Regions from separate parts of the Planococcus sp. APC 3906 genome, predicted to be linked through region 4. Evidence: riboswitches for the same ligand, from Rfam matches in the RefSeq annotation. Region 4 holds a riboswitch; each other region holds the start of a gene.
The links. Region 4 has a riboswitch for S-adenosylmethionine ahead of QMA09_RS13630 (methionine biosynthesis PLP-dependent protein). Riboswitches for the same ligand answer to the same signal wherever they lie in the genome.
Positions count from the first base shown of each region.

Region 1: linked by a shared signal. The riboswitch ahead of QMA09_RS05045 (bifunctional homocysteine S-methyltransferase/methylenetetrahydrofolate reductase) and the one ahead of QMA09_RS13630 (methionine biosynthesis PLP-dependent protein) in region 4 are both predicted to bind S-adenosylmethionine.
Region 2: linked by a shared signal. The riboswitch ahead of QMA09_RS05785 (2,3-diketo-5-methylthiopentyl-1-phosphate enolase) and the one ahead of QMA09_RS13630 (methionine biosynthesis PLP-dependent protein) in region 4 are both predicted to bind S-adenosylmethionine.
Region 3: linked by a shared signal. The riboswitch ahead of QMA09_RS00975 (O-acetylhomoserine aminocarboxypropyltransferase/cysteine synthase family protein) and the one ahead of QMA09_RS13630 (methionine biosynthesis PLP-dependent protein) in region 4 are both predicted to bind S-adenosylmethionine.

Region 1 covers NZ_JASDCW010000005.1:148,010-152,218, reverse strand. Annotated here, with positions in the region: gene QMA09_RS05055 (DUF6920 family protein) at 1-364, shown strand, start outside; gene QMA09_RS05050 (aldo/keto reductase) at 479-1,462, shown strand; SAM riboswitch class I at 1,660-1,766, shown strand; gene QMA09_RS05045 (bifunctional homocysteine S-methyltransferase/methylenetetrahydrofolate reductase) at 1,841-3,700, shown strand; gene metH (methionine synthase) at 3,681-4,209, shown strand, end outside.
Region 2 covers NZ_JASDCW010000006.1:114,399-118,607, forward strand. Annotated here, with positions in the region: gene mtnA (S-methyl-5-thioribose-1-phosphate isomerase) at 1-543, opposite strand, end outside; gene mtnK (S-methyl-5-thioribose kinase) at 543-1,727, opposite strand; SAM riboswitch class I at 1,805-1,959, opposite strand; SAM riboswitch class I at 2,484-2,593, shown strand; gene QMA09_RS05785 (2,3-diketo-5-methylthiopentyl-1-phosphate enolase) at 2,673-3,887, shown strand; gene QMA09_RS05790 (2-hydroxy-3-keto-5-methylthiopentenyl-1-phosphate phosphatase) at 3,893-4,209, shown strand, end outside.
Region 3 covers NZ_JASDCW010000001.1:192,500-196,708, reverse strand. Annotated here, with positions in the region: gene metX (homoserine O-acetyltransferase MetX) at 256-1,269, opposite strand; gene QMA09_RS00975 (O-acetylhomoserine aminocarboxypropyltransferase/cysteine synthase family protein) at 1,282-2,571, opposite strand; SAM riboswitch class I at 2,675-2,790, opposite strand; gene QMA09_RS00970 (glycerol-3-phosphate acyltransferase) at 2,924-3,565, shown strand; SAM riboswitch class I at 3,670-3,783, shown strand; gene QMA09_RS00965 (methionine ABC transporter ATP-binding protein) at 3,923-4,209, shown strand, end outside.
Region 4 covers NZ_JASDCW010000026.1:15,059-19,267, reverse strand. Annotated here, with positions in the region: gene QMA09_RS13645 (cobalamin B12-binding domain-containing protein) at 1-602, opposite strand, end outside; gene QMA09_RS13640 (hypothetical protein) at 622-975, opposite strand; gene QMA09_RS13635 (antibiotic biosynthesis monooxygenase family protein) at 972-1,277, opposite strand; SAM riboswitch class I at 1,502-1,604, shown strand; gene QMA09_RS13630 (methionine biosynthesis PLP-dependent protein) at 1,684-2,805, shown strand; gene metC (cystathionine beta-lyase) at 2,802-3,974, shown strand; gene ystJ (NADP-dependent malic enzyme) at 4,053-4,209, opposite strand, start outside.

The DNA.
Region 1 (4,209 bases), on a different contig from region 4:
TTTGATGGAGTTGGCGTGCTGTCCGGCAGCGGCCTTGAGCTCCTATGTCGATTGGCAGAAGGTCGATGAAACGACGGCCACAGCGATGATGGAATTGAACGGTGTTTCCGGTACCGCGGATTTCCATTTCGATATGCAAGGTGAACTGAAATCTGTGACAGCGCTGCGTTATAAAGACAGCGACGAAGGGGCCGAGAAGATGCTGTGCACCGCGAATATCCTGGGTTATATGGAAGCGGACGGCATCAAGGTGCCGTCAAAGATCGAGATTGTCTGGGACCTGCCGGAAGGGCCATTTACTTGGTACAAATTCGAAGTCAGCGGCGTCCGATACAATGAGCCTGCGCCAACGGGATGGCTTTGAACAGGGAATGAGTTTATCCGTCAAACGACAAGGGAAAAGACAGGTTATGGAATGCCACAGCTAGCAGGCTGTGGTTTTTATTTGTATCAATCTGAGAGAATGGAAGTGTAAAGGATGAATTATCGGAATATTGGCAATACGGATTTAAATGTCAGCGAATTGAGTTTCGGCACGTGGGCAATCGGCGGCGACTGGGGCAGCAACGACGACAGCGAATCGCTGCGCGCACTCGATTACGCCATGGATGAAGGCGTGAACTTTTTCGACACGGCTGATGTCTACGGCGGCGGCCACAGCGAAGAGCTATTGGCCAAAGCGACAAAAGGCAAAGGGTCAGATATCATGATCGCAACGAAATTCTGCCGCGCAGGCGATATCCATGACCCTGCGACGTATTCGGAAGAAAGCGTCACGGCTTATTGTGAAGCGAGCTTGCAGCGCTTGGAACGCGAAACGATCGACCTCTACCAGATCCATTGTCCGCCGATCGAGATCTTGCGCGATGGACGGGTTTTCGAAGTGCTGGATAAACTGAAGGCGCAAGGCAAAATCCGCCATTACGGCGTCAGTGTCGAAACGGTGGAAGAAGGCTTGCTGTGCCTGGAAAATCCCAACGTCAGCAGCCTGCAAGTCATCTTCAATCTGTTCCGCCAGAAACCGCTCGAGGAATTATTCCCGAAAGCGTCGGAGCAAGGCGTCGGCATTCTGGCGCGCGTGCCATTGGCAAGCGGCTTGCTGACCGGCAAATTCAAAAAAGACGCCGAGTTCGAAGAAGCGGACCACCGCAATTTCAACCGCGACGGCCAAGCGTTCAACGTCGGTGAAACATTTGCCGGCCTGGAGTTCAACAAAGGCGTCGACCTCAGCAATGAACTGAAATGGATTGCAGAAGGGCGCGGCAATATGGCGCAAGCGTCGCTGAAGTGGATTTTGGAACACGATGCGATTTCATCTGTCATTCCGGGCTTCAAGAATGTGCGCCAAGTAGAAGACAATCTGAATGCACTTTATGCAAAAGCATATTCAGCCGAAGAGCTGGAACGCCTGTCGCAATTCTATAAAGAAGAAGTGGCTGGAGCAATCAGAGGGCCGTATTAGAATGAGGATTTACGATGGCGCCCTTCACGCGAGTGGGGGGCGTTTTCGTCTGTCTGCATTCAGCCTCCGCACAATATGCAGAAAGTATCCGCTTTCATTTAGAATTAAACAGAAAGTTCTACGTTTTTAGACGAATTCGCTTGACCGGTGCTCTTTATGCAGGTAAGATTTTAAGAATACAAAAACTGCATAGTGAATTCTTATCGAGAGAAGTTGAGGGACTGGCCCTGTGACGCTTCAGCAACCAGCCATTCGTGGTCAGGTGCTAAATCCAGCAGGCACGCAATTGCCTGGGAGATGAAAAGGAACGAGTTTAACGACCGTAAAGCCTTCTTTTTCATGGAAGGCTTTTTTTCTATATACAGGAGGGTGAGCGGCATGAAATTATTGGATGCATTGAAAACGCGCGTGTTGACAGGGGACGGTGCGATGGGGACGCTGCTGTATTCGTATGGCATCGAGTATTGCAACGAGGAGCTGAACCTGCAGCGGCCGGAAATCGTCAGCAAGATCCACCAGGATTACATCAAGGCGGGAGCCGATATCATCCAGACGAATACGTACGGCGCGAACGCCCATAAGCTGGCGCGCTACGGCCTCGAAGAGCAAGTGAAAGACATCAACCTCGCTGCGATTGATATCGCAAAGCGCGCTGCGGCGCCGGGCGGGCAATACGTCTTCGGTACAATCGGCGGCATCCGCGGCATGCGGAAAAGCGATGCCACGATGCAGGAAATCATTGCAATGGTCGACCAGCAGGCGCAGCATTTATTGTCCGGCGATCCGGACGGCTTGCTGCTGGAAACGTATTACGATTTCGAAGAGCTTGCTGCGACGGTCACGCATTTGAAAAACATGACGGATACGCCGCTGATTGCGCAAGTGTCGATGCACGAGCCGGGCATCCTGCAAAACGGCATGTCGCTGAACGATGCGCTGCATCAGCTTGAAGCACTCGGAGCGGAAATCGTCGGCGTCAATTGCCGCCTTGGCCCGCACCATACGATCCAGGCATTCGAAGAAGTATCGCTGCCGGAAAAAGCATTCCTGTCGGCGTATCCGAATGCCAGCTTGCTCGACGTGGAAGACGGCCGCATTGTCTATGAATCGGAAGCCGATTATTTTGGGCGGGCTGCCTTGTTATTGAGAGAAGAAGGTGTGCGCTTAATTGGCGGCTGTTGCGGCACGACGCCGAAGCACATTGAAGAAGTGAAAAAGCGCATGCGCAATTTGGCGCCGGTGACGGAAAAGAAAGTAGTGGCGAGAAAGCCGATTGTCATCCGGGAAGCGGAAGCGCTCGACGTCAAGCCATTGCATGAAAAAGCGAAGACGGAGCGCACAATCATTGTCGAACTCGACACGCCGCGCCATTTGGACGTCTCAAAATTCATCGAAGGCTCGAAAGCGCTGAATGCGGCGGGAGTCGATGCCGTGACGATGGCCGATAATTCGCTTGCTTCGCCACGTATTTCCAATATGGCGATGGGGTCGATTTTAAAGCAGCAGGAAAACATCCGGCCGCTCGCGCACATCACGTGCCGCGACCGTAATTTGATCGGCCTGCAATCGCATTTGATGGGGCTTGACGCCCTTGGGATGCATGATATCCTGGCAGTTACGGGAGATCCAACGAAAGTCGGGGATTTCCCGGGAGCGACAAGCGTCTATGACGTTTCGAGCCTGGAATTGATTCAACTGATCAAGAAACTCAACGAAGGCATTTCGTTTTCCGGCAAGCCGCTGCGCAAAAAAGCGAATTTCTCGGTGGCGGCGGCATTCAATCCGAATGTCCGCGTCGTCAGCCGGGCGGTCAAGCGGCTGGAACAGAAAATCGACAGCGGTGCGGATTATTTCATTTCCCAGCCGGTGTTCACGAAAGAGAAAATCATTGAAATATACGAAGAAACGAAGCATTTGAGCACGCCGATTTTCCTTGGCATCATGCCGCTCACTAGCATACGCAGTTCGGAATTCCTGCACAACGAAGTGCCAGGCATCAAGTTATCGGAAGATGCGCTTGAACGGATGCGCGCATGCGGCGAAGATAAGGACCGGGCGACCGCTGAAGGCATTGCGATAGCGAAGGAATTGATCGATACGGCGGCGGGGCTGTTCAACGGCATTTACTTGATCACGCCATTTTTCCGTTACGAAATGTCCGTGGAATTGATCGATTACATCAGGCAACTAGATTTGCAGAAAGAAGGCGAAAGCAGCCATGTCCAAAACACTTATTGAACAACAGCTTGAAAAACGGATCCTGATCATTGATGGCGCGATGGGAACGATGATCCAGAACGCCGATTTGTCGGCGGAAGATTTCGGCGGCGAGGAATTCGACGGCTGCAACGAGTACTTGAACATCGTGCGGCCGGACGTCATCGAAGGCGTCCACAAAGCCTATTTGGAAGCGGGAGCAGACATTCTTTGTACGAACACGTTCGGCGGGACGCCTGTGGTCTTAGACGAGTATGGGCTTGGAAACCAGGCAGCGGACATCAACCGCCGCGCTGTGGAAATTGCCAAGAAAGCGGCTGCTGCTTATTCCACCCCTGAATGGCCGCGCTTTGTTGCAGGTGCAATCGGGCCGACGACGAAAACCTTGTCGGTGACAGGCGGCATCACGTTCGACGCCTTGCGCGAAGATTTCCATGTACAGGCGAAAGCGCTGGTTGAAGGCGGAGCGGATTTGATCTTGCTGGAAACGAGCCAGGACATGCTGAATGTCAAAGCGGCGACGATCGGCA
Region 2 (4,209 bases), on a different contig from region 4:
CCGTCCGATTTCACTTCCGAGATGAAACGGCGCCAACGCTGTGCCGTATTTCGCAGTCGCGATGGAACCGGCGTTGCAAATCGTCATGACGCGCGTTTTGCCTTCCAATAAAGCCAGGCCGTATTCGCCGATTTTCCGGCACGCTGCTTCGTCTTCTTCGTGGATGCGCACCGCTTCTTCGAGCAGCAGCACTTTCCCCTGCTCTACGGTGGCAGCCTCCTTCACTTTCGCTGTCAGCCGATCCAGCGCCCATACCAAGTTAACCGCTGTCGGGCGCGAGCTGCCCAAGTGCGCCGCGTCTTTTTCGACTAAGTGGAAAAAGGTCTGAAGTTCTTCCGTGTCGTGTCGCACCGCCGCGAGCGCCAGTCCATATGCAGCGGCGATGCCGATTGCCGGTGCGCCGCGCACTTTCAGCGATAAAATCGCGTCATAGACATCTTCCAAGGTTTCCAGCGCCACGTACTCGATTACATGCGGCAGTTTCTGCTGGTCCAAAATCGTCAGCTTGCCGTCTTGCCAGGAAATTGATAACGGGATTGCCATTATTCCGCCTCCCCGATCAACGCTGTCACTTCATAGATGCTCTTCACTTCAGCACGCTGCAAAATCAGCTTTTCGCCAAACTGCAATGCCCGCTCCTTCAACTCGATGCGGCGGCTGTCGTCTTCGATGCCGTCCAAATCTTTTACATGCGCCAAGCCGATCGTCCGGCGAATTAATTCACAGCCCGCAAAGCCCAAAGCATCCCGGAAAATCTTCTCGATGATGAACTCGCGGTAGCCTGCCGTTTGCTGGAAAGATTCAATGCCTTTGTTTTCCCAAAGGTCCGTGAACCGCGCCTCGAACGTTTCCCATGTCCGTTCAATATGCGAAAGGATCACTTTGCGCTGATTCCCCTTGCGTGTCAGCGATTGGAAAATCAAATTGGCGAGGAATAAGCCGACATCAAAGCCGATCGGCCCGTAATAAGCGAATTCCGGATCGATGACCTTCGTTTCGCTGTCACTCGCGAAGATGCTGCCGGTATGGAGGTCGCCATGCAGCAGCGCTTCCGCTTCGGTCAAAAAGCTGAACTTCAATTTCGCCGCTTCCAGCTGAAGCGCCTTGTTGGCCCATAACGCTTCCACAGCCCCTTTCAGCTCCGGTTCGAAATCGTTGGTTTCATTGTCGAAAAACGGATCTGTAAAAATGAGGTCTTCGGTGATCTTGCAAAGCTCCGGATTCGAGAACGCCGCAGCGAGCTTTTTCTTCTCAAAAGGGTGAAGCGCAAAATCCGATGTCTGGAACAAGGTGCGCGCCAAGTATTCGCCGATGTCCGTCGACAGCTGCGGATACGCCTTTCCGGCAATCAAGCCTTCACGGGCAATCGTCAAATGCGACAAGTCTTCCATCACCGTCAATGCCAAAACCGCGTCCGTGGCATATACCGCCGGCACCAGATTCGGCACGAACTCGCCGTGTTTCCGAAGGGCGTCCGCCTCGATCTGCGCGCGCTGCAAGGTCAGCGGCCAGCTTTCGCCGACAACTTTCGCATACGGCAGCGCCTGTTTCAAAATCACACTCTTGCCGCTTTCCGGGTCCGCCACGCGGAACACGTAATTCAAATTGCCATCGCCGATTTCGTCGCATTGCAATGCCGCGCCTTCCGGGAATGGATAATGCGTTCTCGCAAGCGCCACCGCCGTTTCTATTGTCAATTCTTCGTATTGTTTAGCTGCTATTGCCATATGTCATCTACCTTTCGAATGCAAAATAAAAAGCCTCTTTCCCAAAAGAAAGAGGCTCAGAAATATAGTTTCCCTGCCTCTTATCTTTCAGAAATGTATATTTCTGATGGAATTAGCACCGTGCCTTGCGGGATCTTCATCCCGGCGCTGAAGCGCCCCTTCTCACGAAGGTATTACGGTCGGTTGCTGGGCGTCATAGGGCCAATATCCCTCTGCCTGCTCTTGATAAGAGTGTTGTTGCATATGTGTTTGCTGTTTGAAAAGAATCCTATCACGATTCAGAATTGAGTGTCAATAACTTTTTTCAATATTCCTTTTCGTTTCGCTTCAGGCGGACGCTTACCGCGGGCCTGGCTTCAGTCTCCTCGTCGCTTCGCTCCTGCGGGGTCTTCAGCACAGGCTAGTCCCGCAGGTGTCGCCGCCTTCCGCTTCATTCAATGTTAAAACTTATAATAGTGTTTCATTTCTTTTAACAAAGAACACGAAAGATACACTTTCTGAAGTTGCTATAGACTCTCGAGATATGGAGCAAAACAGCGGAGACGCCTGCGGGAAAGCGAGACAGCCGAGACCCCGCAGGGAGCGAAGCGACTGAGGAGGCTTGGCGCTCGCCCGCGGCAAGCGAAGCTGTTTTGCGGAATATCGGTCGAATATCCCACTTTTCCTCACCCACAATTTACAGATAATTATTGACAGAAAGTTTTAATCGTGGAATAATCAGAATTACTTTGTATAGCGAAACCAATTGAATACGCATTCTTATTCAGAGCAGGTGGAGGGACAAGCCCTATGACACCCGGCAACCGGTCCAGCAATGGACACGGTGCTAATTCTTGCAGCCCGTTTGACAGGCTGAGAAATAAGAAGTTGTTAAGCCCATTAACCTCTTCTTGTTTGAAGAGGTTTTTTTCTATTTCCAATTAATTTAAACGGAGTGTGGATGATTTGAGCAGATTGACAGCGACATACCAACTTTACGGAAAACCCGGTTCATTTGAAAAAAAGGCGGAAGGCATCGCGCTTGGCTTGACGATCGGTTCGTGGACTGATTTGCCGCTTCTCGAGCAGGAGCAATTAAAACAGCATAAAGGTGAAGTAATCTGGGTCACCGAGTTTGAAGATGCACCGCATCCGCTGAACCCGGGACTGATCCGCGCGGAAGCGAAAATCTCGTATCCGAGCGCGAATTTCTCGCCGGACCTGCCGGCCATTTTGACCACGGTGTTCGGAAAGCTGTCGCTCGACGGCGAAGTGAAGCTGCTCGATTTAGCTTTCGACGATGAACTGCTCGGGCATTTCCCTGGGCCGCAATTCGGCATCGAAGGCGTCCGCAGTTTGATTGGCGTCCAGGACCGGCCGCTTGTGATGAGTATTTTCAAAGGCGTAATCGGCCGGAACTTGGAATTTTTGAAAGCCCAGCTGCGGCAGCAGGCGCTCGGCGGCGTCGATCTTGTGAAAGACGACGAAATCCTGTTTGACAATCCGTTGACGCCATTCGAACAGCGGATTACCGCTGGCAAAGAAGTGCTGCAGGCTGTGTTCGAGGAAACCGGCCACCGCACCTTGTATGCCGTGAATCTTTCCGGCCGCACGTCCACGCTTCGCGACAAAGCGAAAAAAGCACGGGAACGGGGGGCTGACGCGCTGCTGTTCAATGTCCATGCTTACGGGCTCGACGTTCTGCAGGAATTGGCGGAAGACCCGGACATCCGGCTCCCATTGATGGCCCATCCGGCATTCAGCGGCGCTTTCACTTCTTCTCCGACTTATGGGTTGGCGACCGCACTCGCACTCGGCAAATTGACGCGCATTGCCGGAGCGGACTTCTCGTTGTTCCCCTCCCCTTACGGCAGTGTTGCACTTGAAAAGAGCCAGGCCTTGGCGCTTGGCGAAGAACTGGTGAAAGCAAGCCCGTTGAAACGCACTTTCCCGGTGCCTTCAGCCGGCATCCATCCCGGCCTTGTGCCACAGCTGTTCGAAGATTTCGGCACTGACAGCATCATCAACGCAGGCGGCGGCGTCCATGGCCATCCGGACGGCGCGGCTGGCGGCGGCAAAGCATTCCGCCAGGCAATTGACGCCGTGCTGAACGGACAGTCACTTGACGAAGCCGCCAAACACCATCACGAATTAAAAACAGCATTGGATATGTGGGGGTAATAAGCATGAATAAAACAGTCATCTTCTGTGATTTTGACGGCACCATCACCAACTCAGACAACATCATCGCCATCCTTCAGCATTTTGATCCACCGGGATGGACTCCAATAAAAGACCGAATCCTGTCCCAGGAAATCTCCATCCGCGATGGCGTGGCGCAAATGTTCTCGCTGCTGCCGGCCGCCAAAAAAGATGAAGTGATCGAATTTGTTCTGGAGCAGGCGCAAATCCGCGAAGGTTTTGCTGATTTTGTCGCCTACACGCGCGAACGTGAAATTCCGCTTTATGTCGTCAGCGGAGGCATCGACTTTTTTGTCCACCC
Region 3 (4,209 bases), on a different contig from region 4:
TACCAAAGACCCCATGCCAAAAGGCTTAATAGCTCCCAAATCTGATTTTGACGATTTTATCCCTCGTGAAACTAGGTCATTCCTCCCCGCTTATTTTATTATTCAGCAAGTACCCGTTTTATTTAACTGTAAACATATTCCTTATTAATCATTTTCACCTATTTTTGATAAATATTATCTCGGTTTAAAGATGCATGGAACAAGGATATTTTTCCATCATTTACTTTGAGTTTAAGGCAAATAAAAAAGCTTATGCTATTGCATAAGCTGGGGAATTGGCAAGCTATTCAATTTTTTTGAAATGTGATGGTCCCATTTTTCAAATTCGACCAGAAAACCATCGTGCCCGAATTGGGTATCGACGATTCCCCACGAAGCATTTGGCTGGCACTTTAGCCATGGCACCATCCCTTCGCTCGGATAAAGCAAATCGTGGGTATAGGAAAGAGAGAAAACCTCAACTTCCAGCCGAGCTTCTGAAACATCGTGTGTATTCATTGCTTGCAGCAAAGCTACATAGCTATTGGCATCGAAGCGCTTTGCCAGCTTCTGGCCTTGATAGGCCAAATACGACTCCACTTCAAAAATTTCGCCGCGGGTTGAACGCCTGAAGCGCTCGTTGAACATTCCGCCGCTCCGATATGTCACCATCCCTGCCATGCGAGCCACTTCAAAGCCTTTCAGCTCCGCGGCGTCCCCATAGTCTCCCCCATTGAACTTCGGATCGTTGATGATTGACTGAATGCCGATAAAATTGAATGCTACACCGAAGTCACTGTAAGCCGGCGTGACAGCAAGGGGGAAAATCGCTTTGGTGAATTCCGGATAACTGCGTCCCCACTCCAAAGTTTTCATGCCGCCAAGCGATCCGCCAATGACCGCTGCAAGGCCGGTTATGCCCAACTCCTTTAAAGCCGCGTATTCTGCATTCACCATATCACGGATTGTGATGGCCGGAAATGCAGCACGGTAAGGGGTTCCAGTGTGCGGATTGATGGACAAAGGTCCAGTAGATCCGCTGCATCCGCCCAGCACATTGAACGTGATGACCTGGAACTTATTTGTATCTACGGCTTTTCCTGGCCCTGCCAAGCCTGCCCACCAGCCAGGATTTTCTGCAGTGCCGACAGCAAACTGATCGCCTGTCAAAGCATGGCATACAAGGACCACTGGGGCACCATTTTTTCCGCAGCGTTCATAGGCAAGTTCGACATTTTCAAGGATTTCTCCTGACTCCAGGACCAAAGATCCGATCGATACGCTAGCCATTCTGCATTCCTCCTATACGTTTTCCAGAACTGAAGCTTGTATCGCCTGTTCCAGGTCCGCAATCAAATCTTCCGGATTCTCAAGCCCGACCGACAGGCGGATCAACTCTTCTGTTACGCCCGATGATTCAAGTTCCTCTTTAGACAATTGCTGGTGCGTCGTCGATGCCGGATGGATGATCAACGATTTCGCATCGCCGACATTGGCGACATGCGACCACAATCCAACGCTGTCGATCACTTTCCGGCCGGCTTCACGCCCGCCTTTAACGCCGAAATTGACGATGGATCCGTAGCCGTCTTTCAAGTATTTTTTGGCCAGTCCATGTGATGGATGATTTTCAAAGCCGATAAAATTAACCCATTCGACCTGCGGATGATCTCTTAAATATTCCGCGATAGCTTGGGCATTGCTGTTATGGCGGGGAATCCGCAAATGCAGCGTCTCCAGCCCCTGTAAAAATGCATGAGCACTTTCTGCACTTAAAGAAGGGCCGAAATCACGCAGCAGCTGGACGCGCAATTTAGTTGCAAAGGATGCGCCTTCTGCATCGATTCCGTAGCGGATGCCGTGGTAGCTTTCGTCTGGCTCCGTGTAGCTTGGGAATTTCGGATTGTTCCAATTGAATTTCCCGCCATCGACGACCACACCGCCGATTGTCGTGCCATGGCCGCCAATCCATTTTGTCGCCGAGTGGATGACCACATCAGCTCCGAATTCAATCGGGTTGCTGCCGTAAGGCGATGCAAATGTATTGTCGATCAATAATGGAATGCCGTTTTCATGAGCGATAGACGCCACCTTTTCCACGTCGAAGACATTCAGGCTCGGATTGCCGATAATTTCGCCAAATAACGCTTTCGTCTTATCGGTAATTGCGCTGCGGAAATTTTCCGGATCTTTGCCGTCGACAAACTTGACTGTAATGCCGTACCTTGGCAATGTATTTGCGAAAAGGCTGTAAGTGCCGCCGTACAAATTGCTGTCCGCGACGATCTCATCGCCCGCTTCCGCTACATTCAAGATTGAAAAAGCGATGGCTGCCATGCCGGATGCCAATGCCACAGCTGCAGTGCCGCCTTCAAGCAGCGCCACACGCTGTTCGAATACGTCGACTGTCGGGTTCATGATGCGTGAGTAGATATTGCCAGCTTCTTTTAAGCCGAATAAATTCTGCGCATGCTCTGTATCTTTAAACACATAGGAAGTTGTTTTGTAAATCGGCACTCCTCTTGATCCTGTTACGGGATCGGGCTGCTGGCCGCCGTGCAATAAAAGAGTTTCAGGTTTAAAATTCGTCATTTCTATTCCTCCTAATTTTTTATAGATAGAAACCAAGGTTGAGGAGGGAACAGAAAAAGCCCTCTTCGGTTAAGAAGAGGGCCGTCATATACGGGTATACCTCCTCTCATCTGCCAGATCCCGTCGTGCCGGATCTGTAGGATTTAGCACCTTTCCAAGCTGCGCTTGTTGGTTGCTGGGCATCACAGGGCCTATTCCCTCCGCCTCTCTTGATAAGAGTATTCAGATTTAGTTTTTCATCTTGTTGTGAAGTATAAAAAGAATGGAAAGCAATGTCAAGCATAAAATTCGAATAATTTTGAAACTTCGAAGCGCCTATTGCGTTAAAATTAAAGGAAGGAGGAGAAGGCAGATGTTATTTTGGACGATTTCAGCACTCATATCAGGTTATATCATCGGTTCTTTGCACGGCTCCCTTATCTCCCAGCTGTTGACGGGCGTCAACATCAAAAAAGAAGGCGTCAAAAATTCCGGGGCATCGAATGCCGCGATCGTGCTTGGTTGGAAATACGGCGCACTCGTTGCCGTTCTCGATATTGCCAAAGGCATTCTTGCGGTTGCAGGATTCCGGCTGCTGCTGGACGCCTCCGCGCTGCCGGATGGTACGGTCTGGACTTTATTGTTCACTATTGGCGCGGGCGTCGTGTGCGGCCACAACTTTCCCATCTACATGAAATTCAACGGCGGCAAAGGAACTGCGCCGCTCATCGGTGTAATGCTGGCGCTCGATTGGAGATTCGGAATTGCCGGCTTGCTTCTATTGGTCATCGTTTCACTTGCCACCGATTACCTTGTGGCTGGTGTACTCGTTCTTTACGTCACGCTGCTCGCCGTGGCGGTGTTTCCGGCTGACGGATTCTGGCCTGTAGCCATCGCCATTCTGCTGTTTGCGATGTCGATTTGGAAGCATACAGAGAATATTGCACGCGTTAAAGATGGCACGGAAAAAAGGGTTTCTGCCGTACTGCGTAAAAAAACGGCTGGCTCTGCTTAAGCAGGTGCCGGCAGAATCGCGCCAAAACTTTTTTCGGGAATTTAGTTGACTTTTACAACAGCCCCCTTTAAAGTAAGCATTACAAATCGAATACGTACATCACTTTCTTATCCAGAGAAACCGAGGGACAGGCCCTATGACGTTTCGGCAGCGGATTCGCTTCATGCGAAAACTGTGCTAATTCCTGCAAATGCATCCGTGCATTTGGAAGATGAGAACGAGATGGTTTCATGCCGAAGCCCTCTTTTTTTCTGTTGGATTAAGAAAAAAAGAGGGCTTTTTATCGTTCACTTTTGGAAAGATTGATCCGTACCGAAAAGGTTTGCATAGAATCACCAGCTTGAGGAGGCGCTTTACATGATTCAATTCGAGGAGGTCACCAAAACCTACCAATCCGGAAAACAGGAAATCCACGCTTTGAACGGCATCGATTTGACTGTCGAGACCGGAGAAATATATGGTGTCATCGGTTTCAGCGGCGCCGGAAAAAGTTCACTGATCCGCACCGTCAATTTATTGGAACGGCCGACTACCGGACGCGTGCTGATCCACGGCAAAGACATTCTGGCCTTGTCAGGCAGTGAAATCCGGAAAACGCGAAAAGACATCGGCATGATTTTCCAGCACTTCAATCTGCTGAATTC
Region 4 (4,209 bases):
CGTTCCAACTGGTCTAAATCTTTAATGACAATTGCACCTTGTTCATGCAGCGCAGCCATATTGGCTTTTGACACTGCTCTGCCGCCAAATACGACCGTCGGCGCCGGTTCAAGTGCAAGAAATTCCTTGATATACGCTTTAATCGTCGGCAATCTGTAGACAAGTGCTGCGGATAACGCGATAACATCCGGCTGCCAGCGAGTTGCCGCTTCGACAGCGTGGCTGAGCGGCATGTTCGGCCCCAGGTATTTGACTGACCAGCCATTTTCCCTGAACAAGCTAGAAACCATCTTCAAACCGATATAATGGTCTTCGCCTTCAGGTCCGAGCACCATCACTTTCCGCGCCTCGCCTACTTCGGCCTGGCCACGATTTTCAACCGCAGTTACGACGAAATCGCAGATCGCCGTTGCTAAATGTTCATCGGCAACGGTTATCTCATTATTTTCCCACAGCTCGCCGACATGGTACATCGCCGGCGTCAGCAATTGATCATATAAATCTTTTTGGCTATGGGTTTTCAGGAATGTACGGATATGTCCGATAGCGTCCCGATCATTGCCCTCTAGAAATAATTCCGCTAATTGCACTGGATGAATCATAGATTCCACCTCCTTAAGGTTACCGGGCGGAAAGCTCTTTATTTGCACACGCTAAGCACGCAATCATAAACTCTTCCTCTTTGGCATTCACATTTCCGGGCAAAACATTGATGAGCCGTTCAAAATTATCGACAATCAAAGCTGTTTCAACGTTGCGGCTTGTCAACACCGTTTCAAGCCATTTGCTGTAATCAATGAAAACCTGTTGGTCCTGCAGTTCGAACGCAGTTTCCAGATGATCAAGATGATGCATATTATCTTCTTCGGTGCGCAAAAAGCCGCGCTCCCCGAATCTTTCCCATAAGTTCGGATACGCTTCGTAGATGCTTTTAGCCGTATTCGAAGCAATTTGTATTTTTACATCCCGGTTCATTCGGCCACCACTTCGTATTGGCGGACTTTCGGCGCTATGCCTGCCAATTGCTGGTCCGGGTAATGCTTTTCAAGCTCATGGATTTCCTTGAACTCGTCGCTTCTCACCCATTGGAGATATGCTTCTTTCGATGCCCATTCAAGATGCACCGTCAATTCGTTCAATTTTTTCGTATTCTGAATCAGCCGGAAAGAAACAAATCCTTCAGCCTTATCCACACGGCGGGACCGTTGCTGGTAAATGGCGATCAAATCATCTGTTTTCTCTTCCGGCACCGTTACAGTGGACGTTACAATATACATCGAAAAGCCCCTTTCCGCTAAATTCTACTGTATAGTATACCCTTTCGACATACGAATTAACAGCAATACAAAGCTTCTTCGAAAAGCTGTGCACTTTCAGTTCCTTTATTTCTGCCTGCTGGCTGTTAGTTTTTTAACAATTTCCACTTTTCTCTTGTAATATTTGCTCTAGTGTATTAAAGTAATCTTTATCCAAATAACACACATAAAATTTCATAATTTATTTCTTATCTAGAGAGACGGAGGGATTTGGCCCTGTGAAGTCTCAGCAACCAGCCTTTTGGCTACGGTGCTAATTCCAATAGGCTTCGGCTTAGAAGATGAGAAGAATTTGTTCCCAAACAGGGGCTTTCTTCTTTATTCGAGAAGAAAGCCCCTGTTTTTTCATTTTGAAAGGATGATTCCCATGACAAAATTCGGCATTGAAACCCAATTAGTGCAATTAGGCAATAAAACAGATAAAACGACAGGCGCTGTCAGCACCCCCATTTATTTATCGACTGCGTATGAACACGAAGGGCTCGGCAAATCGACCGGCTATGATTATACGCGCACGAAAAATCCGACGCGTTCCGTGCTGGAAGAAGGCATCGCCGCTCTTGAAGGTGCGGATGCCGGCTTTGCCTGTAGTTCCGGAATGGCGGCAATCCAGCTGGTGCTGTCGCTGTTCCGGCCGGAAGACGAATTATTGGTGCCTGAAGATATTTATGGCGGCACTTATCGCCTGCTCCAGCATTATTCGGAAATTTACAATATCCGCACCGTCTACGCAGATTTCCATGACGTCAGCCATACTGAAAGCTTGATCACCGATAAAACGAAAGCGTTGTTCATCGAGACGCCGACTAATCCATTGATGCAGGAAATCGACCTTGCCGCTTACGGAAAACTGGCTAAAAAACATGATTTGCTGCTCATTGCCGACAACACCTTCTTAACGCCTTATCTTCAACAGCCGATCGCATTAGGCGCAGATATCGTCTTGCACAGCGCGACAAAGTACATCGGCGGCCACAATGACGTGCTCGGCGGCCTGGTTGCCGCTAAAGGCGAAGCGCTTTGCGAGAAATTGGGCGTACTCCACAACTCAGCTGGCGCAGTGTTGTCGCCGTTCGATTCCTGGCTGTTGATCCGCGGCTTGAAGACGCTGCCGCTTCGCATGAAACAGCACGAAAAAAATGCACGCGAAGCTGCCGCATTTCTGGAACATCATCCTTCAGTTACGGATGTCCTGTATCCCGGCAAAGGCGGCATGCTGTCATTCCGCTTGCAAGACGCCGCATTAGTCGGGCCGTTTCTGGAAAACCTGGAACTGATCACGTTCGCTGAAAGCCTCGGTGGTGTGGAAAGTTTCATCACTTATCCTGCCACCCAGACGCACGCCGATATCCCTTATGAAGAGCGGACGCGCCGCGGAATTTGCGACCGCCTGCTGCGCTTTTCCGTTGGCATCGAAGAAAGTGAAGACCTGACAGCCGATCTGACGCAAGCATTCGCAAAACTGGACAAGGAGGTCCTTCATCTATGACACATTTGGAAACCCAATTCATCCACGCTGCCGGCGTCGACAAAGAAACCGGAGCGGTCAATGTTCCGATTCATTTGTCTTCCACCTACCATCAGCCAAGTTTTGACGAATTCGGACCGTTCGATTACAGCCGCTCCGGGAACCCTACACGGTTAAAACTGGAAGAAACCATTGCCAAACTCGAAGGCGGTACACGCGGATTCGCTTTCGCTTCCGGCATGGCTGCCATTTCCTCCGCATTCATGCTGCTGTCGGCTGGCGATCACGTCCTTGTATCGGAAGATGTCTACGGCGGCACTTACCGTTTTGTAACGGAAGTGCTTACCAAATTCGGCATTTCCTACAGCTTTGTCGACATGACTGACCTCAGCGAAATGGCCGCAGCAATCAAGCCCAATACGAAAGTCGTATACATTGAAACACCTTCCAATCCGGTCATGAATATCACCGACATTGAAATTGCAGCTAAATTAGCAAAAGCCAATGGCTGCCTGACATTCGTCGACAATACATTCATGACGCCGCTGTATCAGAACCCGCTTGCTTTGGGGGCAGACGTCGTCTTGCACAGTGCGACGAAATTCCTTTCAGGCCATAGTGACATTATCGCAGGGCTCGCAGTCGTCAAAGATCCGGAATTGGCGGATCGCCTTGGTTTTATTCAAAATACCTTCGGTTCGGTTTTAGGAGCACACGATTCTTATACTTTGATCCAAGGCATCAAAACGCTTGGCGCACGCTTGAAGCAATCATCTGCTTCCGCTCGTGTCATTGCGGAATATCTGCATAGCCATCCCGCCGTGGAAGAAGTCTATTATCCCGGATTCACGTTCCATCCCGGCAATCCGATCCATGAGCGCCAGGCACGCGATGCAGGCGCAGTCGTATCGCTGCGCCTGAAGGACAAAGATGCCGCACGCATTTTTGTGGAAAGCCTCGAAATTCCGGTTTTCGCGGTAAGTTTAGGCGCCGTCGAAACCATCCTTTCGTATCCGGCGACGATGTCCCATGCGTCAATGCCGAAAGAATACCGCGAAAAGCGCGGCATCACAGACGGCGTCCTGCGGTTATCGGTCGGCCTTGAAAACCGTGACGACTTGCTGGAAGACCTCGAACAGGCTCTGCAAAAAGTCCGACGCGCAACAAAGACTCCTGAGCTGGTGAAATAAATTCACACATGCTGATGCAATCCAAAATTCCAGAAAAAAGCCGCCCATTCTAAAAGATGAATGGGCGGCTTTCTTCTATTATATACTTTTTCCTGAAAGAGCTTCCTGTGCAGCGGAGGCATTCGTGCCAATTGGCCGCTTAGCCACTCCCGTATCAATCGCCGCTTGCGCTACTGCGGCTGCTACTGCAGGCGCAACGCGCAGGTCGAATGGCGCTGGAATGACGTATTCGTCG